DNA from 2 places in the Paenibacillus sp. TSM33 genome. Region 1 is predicted to be linked to the other one. Evidence: predicted binding sites of a transcription regulator. Region 1 holds the regulator's gene; the other holds the start of a gene.

Region 1 (7,653 bases):
AAGCTTCGCTACGACAGTTCCTTGTTGACCTGGATGTAGTTGTCAGACACCGAGTAAGACGATGCATGCCCACCTCCTTAGGCGGCGTATATGCATCGTCTTTTTTGGCTGTCTTAATTTCCAAATAGACAATCTTCTGCTATGCTATTATACAGAGTTATTATTTTTGTATGTGTCATAAGAAAGGATTAAGCTCGAATGAAATTTGCGGTATTGGATTTTGAAACGACAGGCACCCAGTCCGCGGATGATATCATTCAAGTCGGACTTGCAATTATAGATCATGATAACAGCATTTCCCGTGTTTACGGCTCTTATGTAAACCCTGGAAGATCTATTCCACCTTTTATCACCGGGTTGACCGGAATTACAGACGATGACGTCAAGGATGCACCTGCACTCGAAGAAATGATGATGGAACTCGTGCCTATGCTGGACGATGTCGTACTCGTCGGTCATAACGTGGCGTTTGATTTCAATTTTTTGCAAAGCGCTTTGGACCGATGTGGATACTTACCCTTTAGCGGTAGAATTTTAGATACGATGGATTTTCTGAAAATTATGTTTCCATCGTTATCCTCTTATCAGCTAGGTTTTGTTTCCTCTGAGTTTGGTCTGGCGCATGACCGCCCTCATCAAGCAGACAGTGACGCGTTGGCTACGGCTGAGGTGTTTTTAAAGTGTCTGGGTGAGCTTCAGGCATTACCTCTGATAACGATACAGCGGCTTAGCGATTTGTTCGCAGAGGAAGACAGTGACCTGGGATGGTTTCTTGACGGCGTACGAGAAGAGAAAGAGTTAGACCCTATTCAGGATTTGGAGAAACATCAGTTTTTTCGTCAGCTTGCGCTTAAAGTGGAAGATTGGACTGAACTGGCTGCTCCACGCAGAGAAGATGATCCGAATCCACTGTCAGGCGTTTCCTTTGAGGAGTATATGGATGATGTACGGGACAATTTGCGTTCATCCTTGAGCCAATATGAGGAGCGCGAGGCGCAGATACAAATGATTGAGGGTGTAAATCAAGCCCTGAGTCAAGATAAGCATTTGTTGATCGAGGCGGGTACAGGAACAGGGAAGTCCCTGGGCTATTTGCTTCCGTCACTGTATCACAGTGTAAAATATGGGCAGAGGGTCACCGTAAGCACGCATACCATTAATCTGCAGGAGCAATTGCGAGAGCGTGATATTCCGATGCTGACAAAAGTGATTCCGTTCCCGTTCCGTGCTGCCATCTTTAAGGGACGGGGGCATTATTTGTGTCTGCGTAAGTTTGAACATAAAATAAACAGAAGAGACTTCGCGACACCAAAGGAAGACTTGATTACAGCGGCTCAAATGATTGTCTGGCTGACTCTGACAGAAACCGGTGATGATGAGGAACTAAACCTGAGCAACCGTGGAGGGGATTTTTGGGAAACGGTAGCTAGTGATTCCGAGTCCTGTCTTGGTCGTTCTTGTCCATGGTTCCGCAAATGCTACTATCATCGTGCACGTCATGAAGCAGGAACAGCGGATGTGGTTATAACGAATCACTCCAAGCTGTTCACCGACGTCAAAGCAAGTCATCAACTGCTGCCTAGCTATGAACACTTGGTGATTGATGAGGCACATCATCTAGAGGAAGTAGCTGGTAAGCACCTGGGCATGCATATGAAATATTTCACACTCGTGCATACGCTGACTCGATTGTTCAAGGACAGCAAGAATGGGCAATTGCCTTCGTTACGTCAGCAGTTGGCAAAGTCGGGGCATGAGAAGTCGACGGAATGGGCCTCGGTCATTGATCAGTTGTACCCACTTGTGTTAGAGGTTAAGGAAACTTGGGACTTACTAAGTGATAAGCTGTTTGGCATGTTGCCGGAGCGAACTGATGCTACACCAGGTGAAACGGGGCAATTTTCTTCGCGTCTCAAACCGTCAGCCAAGCCTGCAAAGTGGGATCAGGCGGCGGCATTGGAAAATCAGCTTTATGTAACATTGAGCGAAATTTTGCGCAAGGGCGACAAGCTGATGCTGGATGTCAAGGAAGAACATGACGATTATGCGGCGGATAGTCTCATTACAGATATCACGGGTCTGCTTAAGGATTTGGCGGGGATTAGGGAAAATTTGCGCTTCTTTATACGACTCGATGATGAAACAACCGTATATTGGCTTGAAGCGAGTGGACAATTCCGTAGTAAATCATTGCAATTTTATGCGGTGCCCGTCGATGTGAGCCGCCAGTTGAAAGAAATGTTTTTTGACAAAAAAAGAAGTATTATTCTGACATCTGCTACTTTATCGGTAGATAAATCGTTTCAGTACATGACCGATCAACTCGGTTTGCAGGAGGCCGCAGATCAAGGACGATTAATGACGTCACAGCTCCCATCACCCTTTAATTATAGGGATCAGGTGTTGCTGGTCATTCCGCGAGATTTTCCGAGTGTGAAGGGCAGTGTAGGAGATGCACATTTTGTAGAGATGCTCGTTAGCTCTCTAGGAGCGACTGCCCAGGCGACGCGGGGGAGAATGCTCGTTCTGTTTACTTCCTATCGGATGCTCCGGCAAGTGTATGAGCCGCTCAAAGAGGCGTTAGCGTCCAGCGATATTACCGTGTTAGGACAAGGTGTGGACAGTGGGAGTCGCAGCAAGCTAACCCGCCGTTTTCAGGAAGCCAAAGCTTCTGTATTGCTTGGAACCAGTAGCTTTTGGGAAGGCGTCGATATTCCAGGGAAGGCTTTGACTTGTCTGGCCATCGTTCGCTTGCCGTTTCAACCGCCCAATCACCCGTTACTGGAGGCCAAAAGCGAGTTGCTCCAGCAGCAGAAGAAGAATCCATTTATGAAGCTGTCTGTACCACAAGCAGTTATTCGCTTCAAGCAGGGATTTGGGCGATTGGTACGTACAGCGAGCGACCACGGAGTCGTCATCGTTTACGATACGCGTGTGATCGAATCCTATTACGGAAAGCACTTTTTGTACTCGTTACCGGGACCAAAAATGGAGCATATGCCATCGGAGCAAATGGTGCCTCGCATCGCCGAATGGCTCCAATCCGCCCCGGAGACAGAGGCACAACGGACGGACACCTAAAGTCCGTTACAATTAGGGGGAGCAAGTATGAAATCAGATAAAATTTCAGAGGCTGTGGTACGGAGATTACCCGTATATTTACGTTATCTGAATGCACTGCACAAACGGGAGGTGGCTACGGTCTCTTCTCAAGAGCTGGGGCAGAGGTTAGATTTGAACCCGGCCCAAATTCGTAAAGATCTTGCTTATTTTGGCGATTTTGGTCGGAAGGGCATCGGTTACGATGTTTCTTATCTAATTGAGAAAATACGCCATATCCTGAAAATCGACCAGCAAATTAACGTAGTATTGGTCGGAGCGGGTAATCTGGGTCAAGCCCTATCGAACTATAATGCTTATTTAAAAGACAATATGAAGATTGTGGCGGTATTTGATGCGTTCCCGGATAAGGTTGGGACCAGAATCAATACCTTGGTCGTACAGCCGATGGATGAACTGGAAGCGACTGTGAAAGAAAAAAATATCCGAATCGGGATTATTACTGTTCCTGATTTTGAGGCACAACATGTAGCTGATAGGCTCATTGAGAGTGGAATTGGAGCGATTTTAAACTTTGCACCTATCATTCTCAAGGCACCAGCTAACATTCGGATACATGCCACAGACTTTACAACTGATTTGCTTAGCCTCGCTTATTATCTGGAGGACGGAAAGGAAGAAGTACAATATGACAGTGAATAAATGGATGATTAAAAACGGTTCTTTTGCCGTCAATGGACCCGAAGCTGGGGTAATTCATGGTTTTATGATTGTGGAGGATAGCCGTATTACTTACATTGGCGAGACTTTGCCTGCGGGTGAGGAAGAGACAGAAGCAATCGACGGTAAGGGGTTATTGTTTTTGCCTGGTCTGATCAATACTCATGGCCATGCGGCGATGTCTCTGCTGCGAGGGTATGGAGATGACTTGGCACTTCAAGTGTGGCTTCAGGAAAAAATGTGGCCTATGGAAGCCAAGTTTACATCTACAGATGTGTACTGGGGAACATCCTTGTCAGTGCTGGAAATGCTGAAAGGTGGAACTACGACTTTCCTGGACATGTACGATCATATGGATGAGGTGGCTCGTGTAGCTGAAGAGTCGGGTATTCGTGCAAGTCTGATGCGTGGAGCCATTGGACTCTGTTCAGAAGAAGAACAGCGGATCAAGCTGGCTGAGGCCGTGACTTTTGCGCGTAACTGGCATGGAAAAGCAGACGGTCGTATTACAACGATGATGTCTCCGCATGCACCATACACATGCCCGCCTGCGTTTATTGAGAAATTTGTTCAAGCAGCACATGATCTCGACTTACCATTGCATACGCACATGTCCGAGACGATCGCCGAAGTTGAACAAAACGTACGCGACTATGGTTTGCGTCCAGTTGCACACTTGGATAAGCTTGGCTTTTTCTCCCGTCCTTCACTGGTTGCCCATGGCGTTCACTTGAACGACGAAGAAATAGCTTTATTGGCGGAACGGGGTGTGGCGGTTTCACATAATCCAGGCAGCAACTTAAAACTGGCAAGTGGTGTAGCAAGAGTGCCTGAATTGCTGCGTGCAGGAGTGACCGTTTCTCTCGGAACAGATGGTCCTGCCAGCAATAATAACCTGGATATGTTCGAGGAAATGCGTCTGGCGGCACTCATCCACAAGGGAGTATCTGGCGACCCAACGGCAGTTCCTGCAAATGAAGCACTGCGTCTGGCAACAGAGTATGGTGCAAAGTCGATTGGTTTAAAAGAGGTAGGAGCGCTGGCAGCAGGCAACAAGGCTGACTTTATCGCGCTAGATCTGAATCAGGCCCATTTCTTGCCGCGTACAGATCTTATTTCCCATGCCGTTTACTCTGCAAGTGCCAAAGACGTGGCTCATGTGTGGGTAGACGGCCGTCAGGTTGTGAAAAATGGCGAATGCCTGACGATGGACGAGGAACGTATCAAACATGAGGCACAAGCCGCCTTTGAAGGGCTGCTGTCGCGCTAATTCAGGTGTCACATCCCCTTAGAGAGGAAGCACAGGTTTGAAAAATAAGAAGAAATGGATAGCGGTCGCCATTTTGGCCGTAATACTGATCCTGGTCAGCATTTTCTGGTATTATTCCTATGTTACTCAAGACCAGGTGGCTGAGAAAAATGCCGCTATCATGAAGGCCAAGCAATCAGGTGGTCTGGTTAGCACGACTCAGACATGGAAGTCTGTGTGGGATCAGATATATTGGGTGGTTCAAGGAAAAAACGCACAGAATGAAAATATAATGGTGTGGGTTCCTTTCCAAAAAATGGAGGGTAAACCTAACGTACCTGTCGCAGATCCGAGCGGTGTTCATACCGAGCTGATGAAAAACGGAGTCGACGAGCAAAAAATGACAGCGATAATTCAGCAGCAACTTCCGAATGCAAAAATTGTAAGGCTCCAACCGAGTGTGTTCAATGGCGAATATGTATGGCAACTGTTTTACGATGATGAAAGCCATCACAACTATACCTTTTACCGTTTCTCAGATGGAGCATCGACGGGGATAAAGTATACTTTACCTAATTACTAGCAATGAAGTTAAGTGTGGGCATGGTGGTTTGGAAGTGCCCAAAAGCATTAGGAGTGCTGCGTAGTTCATTTGATCTTACGATCGCTTCACTTCTTTAGTTTCAAATGGGCCACTCCGCTGGCTCACCGCCATAGTCACTCCAAACAACTTTTATACTCAGTCTTTATAGCTTGAAATGATTGAAAATAAAAAAAGACGCAAATACGACGAAATTCGTATTTGCGTCTTTTTTTATTGCTACGCCGTAAAGCTGGACTGAAAGCCAGCGAAGCATCTTTTTGCCTTATCACAACTCCTCCACACATTGCCTTCGATATTAGATTCACGTTATGATATACTATATTTTATAAGTGATAGACAAAAATGATAGAAAAATGAGTTGCTGATCACTATACGATCATGCAATTTGGTTGTTTGTTGACATTCGTCCCGTTTCTTCTAGGTTTTACATTTTGAGAGGAGGATGTTGTTTGAAATTGCGTGCAGTTCCTATTGTTGTGGCGGCCGTATTGGCAGCCTTGTTGATGTTTGGGGGATGGTTCATTTACCGTCAGGTTACAATGCAAAGTCCTCTGGAAAAACTGGTATCTCAATATCCAGGCGTGACAAGCGCTCAAATAGATATTAAACAGGATCAGGTCGTTTTGAAACTAGATCTCAAACCGCAGGCGGATGTGGCCGGATTGGTTGATGTGGTTAAGCAAAAAGGGCAATCTATCATTGGCAGCCGCACTATTAAGCTGGATATCGCAGATCGTTCCAATTCAGCACTGAATCAATGGTGGTCTGAAGCTATGTTTCCTGTTGCCGAAGCGATGGAAAATAAAAAATATACTCAAATTTCATCTACTGTTGAACAGATGAAAAAGAAAAAAGCAGGTATCAAGGCTGATACCGATATGGATTCGAACAATGTCTATATCCGACTCAGCGAAGGCAATGCGACAAAGTTTATCGTTTTGCCACGTCAATCTCAGCAAATGGGGGTATGGCCTAATGCCTAGATGGATCAAGGAAATATTAATCGGTATTGTGCCGGTGGCCATTATATTTCTCGTTTTTATTGGGGTGAATATTATCCCTCTTCTGGTTGCGGGCGTGATGCTCAGTGGCTTGTTAATGCTCATGCATGCTCGTGGCGGCTTGGCCGTAGGTGCCGGGCAAGAGCGCAAACGTAAAAAAAATGGTCCGGACAAGCTGACTTTTGAGGAAATTGGTGGACAAGAAAGCGCTAAACAGGAATTGCGTGAAGCCTTGGATTTTTTGAATCGACATGATGAAATTTCCAAGTTTGGCATTCGACCATTGAAAGGCGTCTTGCTCACTGGCCCTCCGGGAACAGGGAAAACGCTGATGGCGAAAGCAGCTGCACACTATACCAATTCTGTGTTTGTTGCAGCTTCAGGCAGTGAATTTGTTGAAATGTATGTGGGTGTTGGTGCAGGTCGTGTCCGTGAGTTGTTTCGGGAGGCTCGCACTCGTGCAGCCAAGGAAAAGAAAGAAAATGCAATTATTTTTATTGACGAGATTGATGTTATTGGCGGTAAGCGTGAAGGTGGACAGCAACGAGAATATGATCAGACTTTGAATCAGTTGCTGACAGAAATGGATGGCATTTATTCGGCAGATACACCGCGGATATTGCTCATTGCGGCAACAAACCGCAAAGAAATGCTGGACAGCGCCTTAACGCGTCCAGGACGTTTTGACCGTCATATTCAAGTAGATTTGCCTGATAAGAAGGGCCGTCTTCATATCCTTAAAATTCATGCCAAAAACAAACCGATTCAGGAAGATGCTAATTTGGACAAAATCGCAGAGGAGTCTTACGGTTTTTCCGGTGCACAGTTGGAGAGCGTCATGAATGAAGCAGCTATTTATGCAATGAGACAGGATCGGCAAATGATTGCGCAGAGTCATCTGTCCATGGCGATTGACAAGGTGATGATGGGTGAAAAAACAGACCGAGAATCGACATTGGAAGAGAAAAAACGTGTAGCGATTCACGAGCTGGGACATGCTATTATGGCTGAAATCGTCC
Region 2 (7,653 bases), on a different contig from region 1:
TGTTAATCTTGGCGTAAGCGCCATTGGAGCGCGACGCTCCACCGCCGTGCTTCAACCATTGTCCAGTGAGTGCAGGCAAGCATGTAACTGCGCGTACGTTCATACCGCCATTATCATGATGCTGAAGCCCATTTCCGATATTGATATAGGCCGCTCGCGCCTTTCCGTACATTTCCGCCAAACGGATAATATCCTCTTCCGGCACGCCGGTAATCCGCGAAACCCGCTTTGGTGTATAGGTCTTAACATGCTCGCGCAGTTCCTCGTGACCTACGGTATAGCGACGTAAAAATTCGTCGTCTGTCAGTCCTTGATCAAACAGTACATGCATAACCCCTAGCGCGAGCGCTGTATCCGTACCCGGATATAACGGAATGAACCAATCCGCCCATTGCGCCGTCCGGTTGCGATGAACGTCAATTACGACCACCTTAGCACCTTTTTTACGTGCTTTCTCAGCCAATACGACCTGATGCATGTTGGTACTGATGACATTTCCACCCCATACAATAATGAGATCTGCATCCTCTGTATCCTCCGGGCTCGTGCCGCCCTTAAACCCCATAACGGATGCCCAGCCCTCATTCCCAGCCACGCTACAAATCGTCTGATCCAGTTGGCTTGAACCCAGTGCATTGAAAAAGCGACGATCCATTCCATCCACACTTAATACGCCCATATTGCCGTAAAAGCTGTAGGGGAGTATGGATTCCGGTCCATCCGTACGTATCAGTTCCTTGAACCGACCTGTAATGGTATCGACCGCTTCCTCCCAGCTAATTCGTTCAAATGTCCCTTCCCCTTTGGCGCCTACACGCTTCAACGGATAAAGCACCCGATCTGGATCATATACGCGCTCGGTCATATTGCGGACTTTGTTGCATATAGCCCCTTTCGTAATGGGATGATCCGGATTACCAGTCACCTTGACTATCTTTCCATTTTCCTTGTGAAGCAGGAGCCCACACGTATCCGGGCAATCCAACGGGCATACAGCCGGAAAAACACCGTTCTGCTGCTCCGTCATTCGCTGTCCTCTTTGTAGATTTTGTTGAAGTGTGGCCTCAAGAGGCGCGCTATTCCGATGATCCATGGTTTAATGCTCCTTTCCGTTACCGTTTCCAAAAATTACACTGTTCTTATCATATCCACAGCTTTGGCCTATGGCAAGAGAAGGATTTTACCACACAGCCTCGCTCCAAAATATATAAAAAATCCGCCTGCTGCATAGAGCAAAACGGATTTAAAAAATCATAATTATTTTATTATCATCCTGTTTCATCATTACGTACCCAGGGTAAAAAAGATCAAGGCATTATGGACGAGAGCACACTCATCCTCCATGCCAAATCATGGACCACTCCCAAAAAAATCCGCCATGACAGGTTTCGTTCCCCCGGGCCTGTCATGGCGGATTTGCTTTGTTCATTGCTTCATAAAGTAACGTGATTATGCATGATCACTTAACGGCTTGGATGTAACTGAAGAAGTAGTTTGAGATTCATTCACAGAATGTGTGTTAGTTTGAGTCTTTTTCAGATAGGCCAGCCAGTAGGCTCCAGCCACAAACAGACTGCCTCCTACTAAATTCCCCAACCAGACCGGAATGAAATTCATAACATACTCTGCCCATGAAAAATGACCTGCAAATATAGCCGCCGGAATGAGAAACATATTGGCAACAACGTGCTGAAACCCAATAGCAACAAAGGCCATGGTTGGGAACCAAATTCCCATAATTTTGCCGCCGATAGAGTCTGTGCTATACGCCATCCATACAGCCAGTGCTACAAGCCAGTTACATCCTATACCTGATATAAAAGACTGCAAAAAGCTTTCATCCAGCTTATGTCCTGCCATATCCACCACTTTATCCAGGTAAGGACCCGTTTCGGTCAAGCCCAGAACATGCCCGAAAAAAAATGCAACAAATAATGCACCTGCAAAATTACTGAGCGTAATAATCGCCAAATTACGAAGCATAGCTCCTGTCTTAATTCGTCCTGCCCATCTCGCCAAAGGGACTGCCATCATATTGCCGGTCAGCAATTCCCCACCAGCGATCAAAACTAACACCAGACCTACAGGGAACACTGCCGCTCCAATAAAGGTAGCAATACTCCCCCATTCTTTAGGTGCACTTGCAATAACGCGTATATCCAGCAAAAACCCGAGTGCAATAAATGCACCTGCCAAAAATCCCAATACCACCGCCACAGTCCACGGGTTGTTCGCTTTGGCCACTCCTGTTTCCACCGTCTTTTCGGCAATTTGCCCCGGTTTATAGCTTGCCATCTGCCCCCGCTCCTTTAATATCTTTTAAAATATTCTTCTTTCATATTTTATTTAAAATCAGTGATTTTGTTTGTGAAAAAAATCACTTTCTTAGTTATAAAAAAAACAGCCCTTGATAAAAGGACTGTTTTTCTATTTTATTACGTCTACTGCGCTAATACGCACTTTACATTTAATTGTATTCTTCCTTTTCAACGGCTCTCAAGAACCATAGAACTCCGCCCAGACCGATGGCTGCGACAACTACAAGAAAAAGGATATAAAACAAATCCATTATAACTTCTCCCCCTAATCCTTATGCTCTCTATATTGTACTATAAGGATTCATCCGTACGCTTCAGATTGTTGACAAACTTATGAACAATGTCACAGACAAATTGAATTATACAGTAACTGGGTTCCGTTCAGATATTGTAGGCAATGCTTGCAAACCTGCCGCGTTCAGGAAATTCCAAGGCTTGTTATAGTGCGGCTGGAAGAAGAAATCGACAAAAGCCAGCTGGTCAATGGTCATATGATTTTGAATGGCTACAGACAGCGTGTTAATGGATTGCGTCAAATCCACCTTCGACATAATTTGTGCTCCAACAATTCTCCGTGTCTCCTGCTCATACACAACTTTCAGCAAAACCTTTTCCGAGGTCGGCATAAACTCAGGACGATAGCTGTCCTCAATGGTTACAGCTTCTACAGTCATTCCCTCGTCCGTTGCTGCGGCTTCCGTCATTCCTGTTCCTGCAATATTGTCTTCGTAAATTTTGATACCCGAGGTTCCTTGTGTTCCCATGTAGGCAATGGTCGGCTGTACCAGATTGCGTGCCACCAGCGTACCCATACGAACCGCATTGGTCGCCAATGGGATATAAGCTGTTTTGCCGGTTGGATTATAACGAATTGCACAACTGTCGCCTGCTGCAAACACATCCGGGCAGCTACTTTGCATATAATTGTCCACAATGATTGCACCGTTAGGCAACATATCTACCTGGCCATTGAGCAGATCCGTTTGAGGTCGGAAACCGATACAGAGTATAACAAGCTCTGTTTCATATTCTCCTTTGGAGGTCACAACCTTGCTCACTTTACCGTTAGTCCCCTCAAAACGACTTACTGTCTCGCCAAGCACCAGCTTAATGCCATGTTCTCTCAGGGAATTCTCAATCCGGTCTGTATACTCATGGTCTAAATACTTATTTAATATGCGATCAGCACTGTCGATCAACGTTACGTTCTTACCGTTCATTTGGAATGCTTCTACCAGTTCAACACCAATGTATCCGGCTCCGACAACTGTAATGTTCTGTACGTGCTGGGCTTTCTCAATGATTTCATTCGAATGATTATAGTTTTTGCAGAGCAAAATATGATCCAGTTCAATGCCTTCCAGCTTCGGAATAATTGGCCACGATCCGGTAGTCACAATCAATTTATCAAATGTGTCCGTAAATTCCTCACCTGTTTGGAGATTACGTGCATGCAACGTTTTGCCAGCAGTATCCACACTCGTTACTTCATGGAGCATCTTGGTCACTACACCCATATCAGCCAGTTGATCTGGGGACGAATAAAATAATCCGTGCGGATCTTTGACGACACCACCTACGTACAGTGCAATACCACAAGATAAAAATGAAATATTGTCATTACGCTCATAGACCGTAATTTCGGCATCTGGATAACATTTAGCTGTGTTGACTATAGCTGCCGTACCTGCGTGTGTACATCCGATAACTGCTACTTTCATGTTGAATTCCTCCTTGGTGTGTGGGCATAAAATGTATAATAATTGTGAATACTTTCACTTAGATAACTCGTTATTCCTTGTGATTTATTTCACTTCATGCGCTTATTATAGTGTGATATTTTTCACATTACAATAGCTTTTTATGTTATTCACAATTTGTACACATTTAAAAAGGTAAGAATAGCTGAGATCAGCCGTTTGCTGAAATCCTCTTTATGCTCCATTCAGTTTTCCCTATGTGCCTCCTGATTATGCCCTTAAAACACACTTTCACACGAGTCGCTAATCTTTAGGAAAATACGTATGTGGGGAATAAAAAAAAGATCCGTTTCCCCCGAGACAAGCGGAAATCAGACCTTGTTTACACATATACACTTTGGAATTACACGAAGCTATTATAACAACTGCTCAATGGCAGCTTTCATCGCTTCCGGTGACTCCTTTGGCTCAAAACGCCCCACAGGCACACCCTCACGATTCACAATGAATTTCGTAAAATTCCACTGAATTGTACCCTCTTCCTGTTCTCCAGGCTGTTGCTTCTCCAAATATTCAAACAGAGGGGCTGTATCTGGTCCGTTCACATCCACTTTAGCGAATACCGGGAAATTAACCCCGTAATTCAATTGGCAAAATTCAACCGCTTCCTCGCTGCTGCCCGGCTCCTGACCGCCAAATTGGTTGCAAGGGAAACCTAAAACAACAAGTCCCCGATCCTTGTATTCGTCATAAAGCTTTTGCAACTCCCCGTATTGCGGGGTAAGTCCGCACTTACTGGCGGTATTCGCAATAACCAGCACTTTACCGGTGTAAGTTTCCAGAGAAACCTCCTGATTGGCTGGTGTTACGGCATTATACGAATAGACAGACATACAGCATCCTCCTTCATGTCGCTTGGTTTAGGTTCTATTTTACCCAAAACGTGACGGACATGCCAATATACCCTTTACCGTGATGCTGCCACTTAGTGCACCCTCTAACCTCTTGCTGCTACTTGTGGTCTAGCATCACGCCGCTCCGCAACAGAACCCACTGTTTGTTTCTCTTCTACATTCATTCCCTTTACTGCTTGGCTTACCGCTGGCTGACCAGCCAAAGCATACGGAAGGCAGAGGGGTACACCCGTGCGAGGATCAGTAACAATATCCGCCTCAATCCCGAACACTTCACGCAGCACATTCGGGGTCATAACCTCCGTCGGGGCTCCTACCGCCTTTGCTTTCCCTTTTTTGATCGCAATCATATGCTGAGCATATCGGGCTGCATGGTTCAAGTCATGCACGACCATAACAATGGTGCGTTCTGCCGAAGTATTCAGATACTCTAGCAGATGCAGCACTTCCAGTTGATGCGCCATATCCAAAAATGTAGTCGGCTCATCCAAAAACAATATATCCGTATCTTGTGCAAGCGCCATAGCAATCCAGGCACGCTGACGCTGACCTCCAGAAAGCTGATCAATCGGACGATCGTGAAATTCGCTCATTCCCGTTACTTGTATAGCCCACTCTACCATTTTGCGATCGTCCGCTTTCATGGAACCAAAACCTTTTTGATAGGGAAAACGTCCGTATGATACCAGTTCCGTCACGGTCAACCCTTCCGGTGCAGTCGGATTCTGCGGCAAAATAGCCAACTGCTTGGCTACCTCCCGGGTGGATTGCTTATGAATGGATTTACCATCCAACAGAACGCTACCGCCTTTAGGATTCATAATGCGAGCCATCGTTTTCAGAATGGTCGACTTACCGGAGCCATTTGCACCCACCAACGCTGTAATTTTCCCTTGCGGTATTTCTACGTTCAGATCTTCTACTATCAATCGATCTTCATAAGCAATATCCAGATTTGCCGTTTTCAGACGAAACATTTGGAATCATCCCTTTCCCTAATCCAATATATATAATCACGGGCTTAACGCACGACATTCATCAAAACTTCATTCTATCTTTATATAATAAAGATATTGATAATCATTATCAAGTGCTAACTCACAAAAAAAGACCACAGCCCTAAAGCTGTGATCTTCTGATTCTGGCAAATTCGCATTAAGTCTGTACAGAGGACAGTCCAAATGCTTCAGCCATGAGACGTATTGATTTCATCTTGGCATCAAAGTCGTGAATGATGCTCGCAACCATGATCTCCTGTGCATTATAGTCCTTGCATAATTGCTCAAGCTGACGCTTGACCTGTGCGGGTGAACCAACCACCATACGCTTGCGATTCTCACGAATGCGCATCCGGTCATATGGCGTATACGGATACGCAAGCGCCTTTTCGACGGAAGGTGTTCCTGCGGAACGCGTTCCCTGTTCCAAAAGCACCAGGGACAAGTCCATACTGGATGCCAAACGATTGGCCTCCTCTTCGGTATCCGCGCAGATCGCAAATACGGCAACAAGCGAACCTGGTTGGTCACTATGCTGGGAAGGCTGGAAGCTTTCCTGATATCCCTTCATAGCACCTGTGCCGCCTTCACCATTAATAAACTGCGCGAACGCAAAGCCTACGCCACGCTCGGCGGCCAGACCTGCGCTATCGCCGCTGGAGCCAAGCAGCCACATTTCCGGCACGGTCTCTACGAGCGGCATCGCCTGTAGCGAACCGAAGCGATGCTGGTTGCCTGTGCTATCATGCAAATAGGCTAGCAGATCATCCAGCTGCTCGGGGTACAGATCAACACCGCCCCGCATTTTCCCCTCCTGCAAAGCTCTGGTAGCAATCGGCATTCCTCCAGGTGCTCGCCCCAGACCCAGATCAATGCGTCCTGGATACAATCCCTCCAGTACCCGGAAGTTTTCCGCTACTTTATAAGCGCTGTAATGAGGCAGCATCACACCACCCGACCCCACTCGAATGGTAGAGGTACGGGCAGCCAGGTGTGAAATCAATACCTCCGGGCTGGAGCCTGCAAGGTTAGAGGCTGCATGATGCTCGGATACCCAGAAGCGATGATAACCCAGGCGTTCCGCCTCTATAGCAAGCTCAGCAGTCTTTTGTAATGCCTGTGCATGCGTCATGCCTTCCGATACCGGAGATTGGTCAAGAATGCTGAGTTTTATCATAAAAAGTCTGACCTTTCTATTTTGGAATACGAATAGGCATTAATTATAGCACGTAAAGCCACAGTTAACCAAGAGGGGCAAAATAGCAGATTTACCGCACCAATTAGCCATGTTTACTTTTTATAGAGACTTGCTTTTTACTTTACTTTATCTGCTTCATAAAGATGTGAACGCTTTTGAAAAAAACTAAACAGATGGGTCACGATTACTTTCAAGACGGCATAACCTGGAACCGCCAGTACAATTCCTACCACACCAAACAAATTGCCAGCTGTCAAAATAACAAAGATAATCGTGATCGGATGTACTCGAAGAGATTTGCCCATAATTTGTGGTGAAATAAATTTACCCTCAATAAGCTGGACGACTGTCCATACGATAACCATTTTGAGCAGCATGATCGGTGAGGTAACAATAGCTACGATTAACGCGGGTGTAATGGCAATTACAGGCCCTAAGTAGGGAACCACGCTCGTAAAGGACGCAATGACCGCAAGTGTCAAAGAGTAGTCCAATCCAATAATCAGATAACCAATATACAGCAGC

The links. Region 1 encodes Rex, which represses fermentation and respiration genes when NADH is low (regulators of the CRP and FNR family bind a similar motif). Its sites were predicted from a motif close to TTGTGAAATATTTCACAA; they were not measured.
Region 2: a site for Rex is predicted at 2,366-2,383, ahead of ACN6NF_RS23325 (formate/nitrite transporter family protein). Genes of this name have one in related genera too.

Annotation. Positions count from the first base shown of each region.
Region 1 is NZ_JBLZXB010000017.1:482,043-489,695, reverse strand. Features, by position in the region: gene ACN6NF_RS14110 (tetratricopeptide repeat protein) at 1-39, shown strand, start outside; gene dinG (ATP-dependent DNA helicase DinG) at 199-3,081, shown strand; gene ACN6NF_RS14100 (redox-sensing transcriptional repressor Rex) at 3,109-3,762, shown strand; gene ACN6NF_RS14095 (amidohydrolase) at 3,749-5,050, shown strand; gene ACN6NF_RS14090 (cell wall elongation regulator TseB-like domain-containing protein) at 5,088-5,612, shown strand; gene ACN6NF_RS14085 (hypothetical protein) at 6,083-6,616, shown strand; gene ACN6NF_RS14080 (AAA family ATPase) at 6,609-7,653, shown strand, end outside.
Region 2 is NZ_JBLZXB010000023.1:11,131-18,783, forward strand. Features, by position in the region: gene ACN6NF_RS23320 (molybdopterin-containing oxidoreductase family protein) at 1-1,093, opposite strand, end outside; gene ACN6NF_RS23325 (formate/nitrite transporter family protein) at 1,450-2,295, opposite strand; gene ACN6NF_RS23330 (FAD-dependent oxidoreductase) at 2,678-4,039, opposite strand; gene ACN6NF_RS23335 (glutathione peroxidase) at 4,435-4,911, opposite strand; gene ACN6NF_RS23340 (ABC transporter ATP-binding protein) at 5,016-5,909, opposite strand; gene ACN6NF_RS23345 (LLM class flavin-dependent oxidoreductase) at 6,088-7,107, opposite strand; gene ACN6NF_RS23350 (AI-2E family transporter) at 7,245-7,653, opposite strand, start outside.